2 regions of the Rhizobium sp. PL01 genome follow, and region 1 is predicted to be linked to the other one. Evidence: predicted binding sites of a transcription regulator. Region 1 holds the regulator's gene; the other holds the start of a gene.
What was found. Region 1 encodes LexA, which represses DNA repair genes until DNA is damaged. Its sites were predicted from a motif close to TGTTCNNNNTGTGTTCNG; they were not measured.
Positions count from the first base shown of each region.

Region 2: the regulator LexA is predicted to act here: its motif matches at 2,797-2,814, upstream of R6X40_RS16285 (putative DNA modification/repair radical SAM protein).

Region 1 is NZ_JAWQUM010000002.1:289,725-294,136, reverse strand. Features, by position in the region: tRNA gene R6X40_RS05825 (tRNA-Ser) at 134-223, opposite strand; gene R6X40_RS05820 (hypothetical protein) at 845-1,063, shown strand; tRNA gene R6X40_RS05815 (tRNA-Cys) at 1,290-1,363, opposite strand; gene lexA (transcriptional repressor LexA) at 1,788-2,498, opposite strand; gene R6X40_RS05805 (hypothetical protein) at 2,739-3,017, opposite strand; tRNA gene R6X40_RS05800 (tRNA-Asn) at 3,237-3,311, shown strand; partial or broken gene R6X40_RS05795 (hypothetical protein) at 3,564-3,885, opposite strand; gene R6X40_RS05790 (APH(3'') family aminoglycoside O-phosphotransferase) at 4,054-4,412, shown strand, end outside.
Region 2 is NZ_JAWQUM010000006.1:196,813-201,224, reverse strand. Features, by position in the region: gene R6X40_RS16310 (AraC family transcriptional regulator) at 1-471, shown strand, start outside; gene R6X40_RS16305 (hypothetical protein) at 489-665, opposite strand; gene R6X40_RS16300 (flavin reductase family protein) at 917-1,513, shown strand; gene R6X40_RS16295 (pyridoxamine 5'-phosphate oxidase family protein) at 1,590-2,093, opposite strand; gene R6X40_RS16290 (type 1 glutamine amidotransferase domain-containing protein) at 2,131-2,691, opposite strand; gene R6X40_RS16285 (putative DNA modification/repair radical SAM protein) at 2,818-4,050, shown strand; gene R6X40_RS16280 (UdgX family uracil-DNA binding protein) at 4,050-4,412, shown strand, end outside.

The DNA of each region.
Region 1 (4,412 bases):
TGTTCTACGTGTGAACATCCGGCGCCTCAAGGAAGGCGTAGGCCCGTTATACAATCATCAAACCACGCAGGATGAAAAAAGCACTCAAGCGCGGTGGAGGGCATTTGTGTCTACGATGGATTGGGGCGGAAAATGGCGGAAGAGGTGGGATTCGAACCCACGGTACGGTCTCCCGCACGCCGGTTTTCAAGACCGGTTCCTTAAACCACTCGGACACTCTTCCTGATGACGGGCATTATGATGATACCGTTTTGACCGGGCGGTGGTTTTCCCGTGCAAACATTTGGACATCAGCCTGTCACGGCTCGCTTTATAGCTTGCCGATTGCGAACGTCAACCGGTTCTGCAGTATGCCGCCATCGCCTGCGATGCGTGCCCGGCTGGCTGAACCTTGGATGCTGCCGGTAGCGCAACGGGGAAAGGTCTTGAACACAGTAGTGTGTATTGCTGCTCTCGCCATTGTTCATCGCAATTTGCGGAGACGGCGACGCTCATAAAAATCCAGATTCGGGCCGCCGTAGATACGCTCGTCGCTACTACGCGGCACCCTGGTCGCGTCGCTTCTACTTGGCAGTGGCTTGTGACCGCGTCCCCCTCGTCCATCCCGATGGTCATAGGCAGAGCAGACCAGATCATAATTGCTGCGTGTGAGGCGAATGGATGATGGCCTGTCACCGTTCGGCTTAATCACCGCGAGAATGTTTCATCGCTTGCCGAAATATGATATCTTGCACTCCTACGCATTGAGTACGCATCCAGCAGTGGAACGCCCGTGGCCAGCGTGTTGCAGCGTCGGTTCACCCGTTAAAATCAAGTGCTGCAAAGCGCGGTGAAGGAGAATGCAATGCATTATAGCGTGCAGTTTTTCACCTGGACCCCGAAGCAGGGCGTTCACCAGGTCGGATCGACGATCGAAATCGATGCGGTCAACCCCAAGCTCGCGGCCGTGTCGCTGCTGGGGCTAAGATTGGACGAGACCGGTGCAGCCAAGAAACTCGCAGTGCGCGTCTGGACAACACCGGATGACAGCAAGGCTGATTGCGCCTGCTTCTATTATCATTGAGCAATCCCCCTGCTTCGCGATGCACCGACGGGGATTATGCAACGCTATCGTTTGTCAACGACGGCATGGTCTCTAGCTGTCCAGGCAAGATGGGAAGACGGAAACCTATCGATCCGATCTCTCTGAAAACTCTTCACAAGAGTGAAAACCCGCTGAGCGCGACCTATCGGCAAGGCCATCGACGCCTGCGCTTCTTCCCTGTCAATTTTCTATGTGTGGGAAAGTTTGGAGGCCTCGCCCGGAATTGAACCGGGGTGCAAGGATTTGCAGTCCTCTGCGTCACCACTCCGCCACGAGGCCTCACGAGTTCAAATAATCGAACTGTGGCGGCGGTTTAGAATGATCCTAGACAAATCGCAAGAGGATATTTCTGAAAATATCCTCGGTCGTTTGTGAAATGAAGTTTCCGAGCCGCTCTCCCACAGGCTTAAGGGGATGAGATCGCTACGGCCCGCACCTTTGAGATGATGAGGCTCGCGTTCCGATCGCGAACCTCATTTGTGATTTCACGCACCCAACTGGTCATCGTAGACAAAGACACATTTCAGGGCAGGATCCGTTTTTGACACCGGCATTCGAATTGAGAGGCGGTTTGCTTTGGATATATGAAGCGGCATGGCAACGACCGAGCTGAACGGCAACAGGACCGGCTTCATCCAGCAAAGTCCATAACCAAAAACTCATCTCCAAGCCGCAGGCAGGTCGAAGATAAAATTCGGCAAGATCAATGATAACGGCGGATCAGCCCGACGAGTTTGCCCTGTATCTTGACCCGGTCCGGCCCAAAGATCCGCGTCTCGTAGGCGGGGTTGGCGGCTTCCAGCGCAATCGAGGCGCCTTTCCGGCGGAACCGCTTCAGCGTCGCTTCCTCGTCATCAACCAGGGCGACGACGATTTCGCCGGGGCTGGCGCTGTTCGTATTGCGGATGATGACCGTGTCGCCATCCAGAATTCCTGCCTCGATCATCGAATCACCACGCACTTCCAGTGCGTAGTGCTCGCCGTTACCGACCATCTCGAGGGGGACGGAAATATCATGCGTGTTGTTCTGGATCGCCGAGATCGGCACGCCGGCGGCGATCCTGCCCATAACCGGTATCGAGACGGTGTCGCTGTGTGAGGCAGTCTTGACAGGTGCTGGGGGCACTGGTTGTACGCCGAGGCTGCCCTGAATGACGCTGGGTGAAAAGCCACGCTTGGGCTGGAGGCTCATTGAATAGGCCTCCGGCAACTTGATCACTTCCAGCGCCCTCGCCCGGTTGGGAAGGCGCCGGATGAAACCCCGCTCCTCAAGCGCGGTAATCAGCCGGTGAATGCCGGATTTCGACGCAAGATCCAGCGCATCTTTCATTTCATCGAATGATGGCGGCACACCCGATTCTTTCATTCTTTCGTGAATGAACAGAAGCAGTTCCTGTTGCTTGCGGGTCAGCATGAACGATCACTCCAGAATCGAGAAACAAATCAAGAACGAACACTATCTGTTCCATATGTGTTCCGCAAGTCCCTAAAATTCATCGAATGTTTTCAGAGATAAGTGTCGTTTCTGACGATCGGGTTGAGGTCTTGCATGTTGTTGTCTCCAGAGACTCGCATTCACTCGCTCATGGCCTTCCCCTTTTGAAGAGCCCTTGGGTGATTCCGAACGTGAGAGGATATGATGATCGGCATTGTTCTAGTTGGATGCCGGCCATTTTCGAGCCCACCAGACCGAAAATTTGCGCCGCTTACGCCGAATGAAGGCGAGATCATGCGACAGGACGAGTAGGCCCAGCGGCACCATCCAGAAGCCGAGGACAGGCAGGAAACCGAGAATGCCACCAAAAATCAAAACGCCGCCGATGGCGATACGCAGCGGACGTGATTGCGGCAGCCGCATCCGCCATGAGCCGATAACCAGCTCCTGTGTTCGGGCGTCGATGCCGAATTTTTTCGTTTTCTGCGGTTCTGCCATAAATCTCACCTATCAAACATAAAGCCTGCCCCGATACCGCTGCAATGCCGCGATGCCAAGGGTTTGGCTTGCGTGACATCGAGAATGCACCACTCCCCACAGATGGGAAGTTCTCCACAGTCTGACAAGATTGTGCATTTTTTTTGAAAAACCGCTTGGCAAATCGGAAAAGCATTTGTATTAGCAGCCTCACTTCTGCAGCACACACCGCGCAGACGTTCCCTGGTAGCTCAGCGGTAGAGCATTCGACTGTTAATCGACAGGTCGCCGGTTCGAATCCGGCCCGGGGAGCCAGTTTTCAAAGGCCTTGCTGAAAAGCAAGGCCTTTTTGGTTTCTGGTGACACCGCACCGCCTCTCGTCTGATTTCGCTGTTCTACCGATAGCCACTGGCATCCGCTATTTTCCCCGCCTCCTGCACCTCTGTCATGTCGCGCCAGCAGTCCGTCCGCGACCCGCCGAGATCGGCGAACTCTCAGATCTTTGCGAGATCCCGCTTGACGTGGATTGTACGGTAAAGCGGTTCCGCTCCGAGTCCGTTGCCTGGGCCGCAGCAATTTCAGGCCCTTTTCGAGCGAGTGTTCCCAGACCGGCTTGTCCCACTCGGTCATATGCTCGCCGCCCGAGATATCGTTGATGAGAATATCGAGTCGTGATTCTTCGCGGCGGATACGGTCAACCAAGAGACGCGACTTCCGCGTGAACAAGATGATCCACCGGCACTGCAATGCCTTTGCCGCCAGCCTCCGCGACCAGTTCGGCCGTCTCTTCGATGATGGGGATTCGAGGCGGATGGTCCGGTGGTGCCGTATGTGGAGGCGCAGATTCAGGACTTTCTCGCCGAATTTTACGGGTAATCGTATCCCTCACCGGCTTTCCTCCGTAAACGCGCCCGGTGTAAAAACCTGGAGATTTTCTGTTCCGGGCTAATGAAATCACGTTCGGCAATATCCATGTCGTGCTGGGGCGCGACATCGCCTTCGCCAGACAAGACGAGGGGAATGAAACCTGACTGATTATCAATACGGATCAACCCGGTTGACGGGCTTTTCTCTTGGAAGCCAATGGATTGCCTACCTTCATGGCGAATCGGGTGATGCGCTGTTTCGGCGCGCCGATGGCAGCGCTTACGCCAAAGTGGCTACCGGCAGCGGTGTGGCGCTGTTGGATGACGAGCGTCGGCGGACGGCATGGCTGTCTGCGTTTGAGCTCGGATCCCCTTCGGTGCTCGATTGGCAAGTGTCTGACGACGTTGCATGCCTTGTGACGAGTGCCGTGCCGGGCGTGCCGGCGGATCAGCTGGAAGTGTCCGCACTTATAAAGGCATGGCCGTCCATCGTCGCGCAGGTGCGCGATCTCCATGCCATTCCGGCCCGAGACTGCCCGTTTGATCGCGG
Region 2 (4,412 bases), on a different contig from region 1:
TCCGGGGGAGCCGATGCGCCGGGCAGCGCATCTGCCATCGCCTACGAATCCGCGATGGTACTTTACGACGATGTCTTCGGTTCGCATCCGGTTTTCAGCCAGGAGTACCGGACGATGCAGCATGTCATCGATCATATCACGGCGAATTTGCAGCATTCGCTACCGGTCGAGAAACTGGCGGATGTTTCCGGTCTCAGCCGGGCGCATTTTTCGCGGGTCTTTGCCGCCAGCGAAGGCATGCCGCCGGCGGAGTTCGTGCTGCGCAAGCGGCTGCAACGGGCAACCAAGCTCCTGACCAAGGCAGCGCATCTGTCGGTGAAGGAGGTGGCTGTGATGTCCGGCTTCGAGGATCCGAACTATTTTGCCAAGGTGTTCCGCCGCTATTTCGGCGCCAGTCCGACGGAGTTTCGCACGACGGGCATGTATTCCAGCATCGGCACCCATGGCCAGGGGGCGGCAACTGGGGAATAGATCAGCCTATCTGCCGATCAGTAGAAAAGGTGCCAGGGTGTCAAAAACGCGCGGCTCAGCTCTTGATCGCGCTCCTGTTCGAATTCGGTCTGTTCTTCGCGGCTTTGGCGAACCGGCATTTCAACACGGATGGCTTTTTCCTTTTTCACCGGAGGCGTCAGGTAACCGAGGGTCATTCCACCGTGATAAAACATGCAGTTCTCCGCTGTTCGCTGGGATCGGTTAACGGTCGTTAACACAATCCTGACACAATTGGCCGTCCTGTCAATAGTCTATTAAAATGATGTCTTATTGTTAGTTGCCGCGTTTCGGCAGGATGCAACTGTCGCAGAATCCGCTGTCTTGCGGAAAATAATATAATCTATAAATTTTATGATGATTGAAAAATCGATCCAGCTTAGCTGGCGGCGGCGGGCATTCTTTGCTTGAGACAGTGTCGTCTTTCATGCGTAAATCCGTCACCATGAACGAGACGGCAAAAGAGTGGACCCGCATGAACGTCGCTTTGAGAAATTCGCTCGACCGGATCGCCCCGCGGCAGGAGCAGTCCTTTGCGCATGTGGCGGATGAGGATGCATTGAAATCGGCCATGCGGCGGATGTCGGGAGGTGTTTCCGTCATTACCGCCGGGGTCGGCGATGAGCGCACCGGAGCGACCGTGACTTCGGCCACGGCCCTGTCCGTCGATCCGCCGACGATGATCGTCAACATCAACCGCAGTTCCTCCAGCTGGCCGATTATCAGCCGCTACGGCCATTTTTGTGTCAACATCCTCAGTGCTGATCAGCAGGACGTCGCCGACCGGTTTGCCGGCAAGGGCGGACTGAAGGGCATCGAGCGCTATGACGGTGCCGAATGGTTCACGCTGGCAAGCGGCGCCTCCGTGCTGCGTGGTGCGCTTGCCGGGATCGATTGTGAAGTCGACGAGGTGATCGAGCGCCACAGCCACGCGATCATTCTCGGCCGCGTCGTCTCCATCGTCGCCGGGGATGGGCACTCGCTTGTCTACAGCAATGGCCGCTACGGCCGGGTTTCTCTATAGACGAAAAATGCCCGACCCGAGGGGACCCGGGCAGGGCATTCCATCCGCACGATTGAGGGGTCAATGCGGGTGAGGGTTAATGCGGCAGTGAGATCTGCGTGTGGTAGCCTAGATCCGGCTCCTTGCCCGTCAGGTTGGCCTTGGCAATTTCCCAGCCGAATTTCAGCGTGCTGTTGGTCGACGCCCAGATTGCCACGTCATCAAGCTTCAGCTGCAGCATCGTTAACGATGGGTCGTCCTTGCCGCCTTCAAACCAGGCAGCCACTGGAGCCGACCAGTATTTGTCGATATGCTCGCGCGACTTCACCTCATCGATCGCGCCAGCAAGGCAAGCATGATAGTCGTGATCCTTGCTGATGACACAGAAATGCGCCCGGTTGCCCGTCCGCGCCGAGTTAATCAGATCACTGTCCGTGCGGGTGAAGAACCAGATCGAATTGGTTTCCTTTTCGATGAACGGTGCCATCGGTTGCATGTGCTGCCCGGAGTCCTCGACGCCCAGCATGCCAGCATGAACATCGCCAAGAACATCCCAAAGCTGTTGCAACGGATCCGATTTCGTCTTCGATATATCAGCCATTATTGTTCCTCTTTTTGATCAATTGGGAGGCACGCGGTCAGGCGGCGCGGCGCTCGTGGCGGCCTTCCTCGATTTCCTCGACGGTCTTTTTGACAAAAGCGTCGAGATCGCCCGGATTACGGGAGGTTACGATACCCTTGTCGGCGACGACGGGCTCGTCCGACCAGATGGCACCGGCGTTCTTCATGTCGGTCTTGATCGAGACATAGGAGGTCACTTTCAAGCCGCGAACGGCATCAGCTTCGATTAGCAACCACGGCGCATGGCAGATCGCTGCGACAATCTTGCCGGAGGCGACGAATTCTTTGACAACACGCATGGCCTGTTCGTCCTGGCGCAGGATATCCGGGTTCATTTGACCGCCCGGCAGGACCAGCGCGTCGAAATCATCGATTTTGACATCCTTGGCGAGAAGATCGACGTTCACTGTGTCGCCCCAGTCCTTCTTGTCCCAGCTCTTTATCGGATCCTTGTCGATCGCGGCGATCTTGACGTCGGCACCGCGCTTTTTCAGCTCGTCCAATGGCACGCGCAGTTCCGAGCGCTCGTAGCCATGGGTGGCAAGGATGAGGATTTTCGATTTGTCGATGAACGGCATCGCGCATCTCCTTTTGAAAGCTTTGGGAGGGTTCGCGCTTACAACGGGCGCCTCAGGCAATCGTTCCGACATGTCGCGTTTTTCGCACATTGACTGAAAACGCATAAGAACATATCATGAACAGTTATGAAGAAATCGCTGAACGAACGATTGGCCATCCTTTCCGATGCTGCCAAATACGATGCTTCCTGTGCATCGAGCGGAACGGTGAAGAGGGATTCGTCGAAGTCCGGTGGATTGGGTTCGACGGAAGGATCCGGCATTTGCCACGCCTATGCGCCAGATGGCCGCTGCATTTCGCTGCTGAAAATCCTCATGACGAATTTCTGCATCTACGACTGCGCTTATTGCATCAACCGGTCCTCCAGCAATGTCGAGCGGGCGCGGTTCAGCGTCGAGGAGGTTGTCTGGCTGACGCTGGAATTCTACCGGCGCAATTATATCGAGGGTCTGTTCCTCTCATCCGGAATTATCCGCTCGTCGGACTACACGATGGAGGAAATGGTCCGCATTGCACGGGAATTACGCGTCACCCACAATTTCGGTGGCTATATCCATCTGAAATCCATTCCGGAGGCCTCGCCGCTGTTGATCGAGCAGGCCGGGCTTTATGCCGATCGTCTATCGATCAATATCGAGCTGCCGACCGATACAGGATTGATCCGGCTGGCGCCGGAAAAGCGGCCGGCCAATATTCGCAAGTCGATGGGCGAGCTCAGGCTGAAGATCGAGGCCGCCAATGATCCGACGCTGCAGACCAAGCGGCGCAAGCGTTTCGTACCGGCCGGCCAAAGCACGCAGATGATCGTCGGCGCCGATCAAGCCAATGACAAGGTCATCCTCGGCACCAGCGCCCGGCTCTATGGCAGCTACGGCCTGCGCCGGGTGTATTACTCCGCGTTCAGCCCCATTCCTGATGCGTCGAAGAACCTGCCCTTGATCAAGCCGCCCTTGATGCGCGAGCACCGGCTGTATCAAGCCGACTGGCTTTATCGCTTCTACGGTTTTGGCATCGAGGAAATTACCGAGAACCAGCCGGATGGCATGCTGGACCTGAAGCTTGATCCGAAACTTGCCTGGGCACTGGTCAACCGTCATCGCTTTCCGGTGAATATCAACACGGCGGAACGTGAGATGCTGTTGCGTGTGCCGGGGCTGGGAACCAAGGCGGTCAACGGCATCCTCTCAGCGCGCCGCCACCGCCGTTTGCGACTGGAGGACCTGGCACGGCTGCACGTTTCGATCAAGAAAGTCCAATCGTTCGTTTTGACCGAGGGCTGGACGCCGCATCGGCTGATCGATCGCTCTGATCTGCGGGCCATGTTCGAGCCAAAACCGCAGCAGCTGGCGCTGTTGTGATGGTGACGGTGGTGCTGGAGGGCCGGGGGGATTTGACCGAGTGGCGGGAAGCTGCCCGGTCTCTGCTGCTTGCCCACACGACGCCGCAGACGGTCGATTGGCGTTGCAGAAACGAATCGGCGGGCGATCTGTTCGAACCTGCCGTTGAAGCGCTGGAAGGACCTATTGCCGGTGCTGGGGCAGCGCCAACGTTCGCGGTGCCGAAGGTTTTCCTGTCATTGGCGCAAGCTGTGATCTGTCATAGAGATCCCGCGCGTTTCCAGCTTCTCTATCGGGTCCTCTTCCGGCTGCAGGCGGAACGCACGTTGTTGGAGGTGCTTTCTGATGCGGATGTGGCTCAGCTGCACGCGATGGAAAAATCC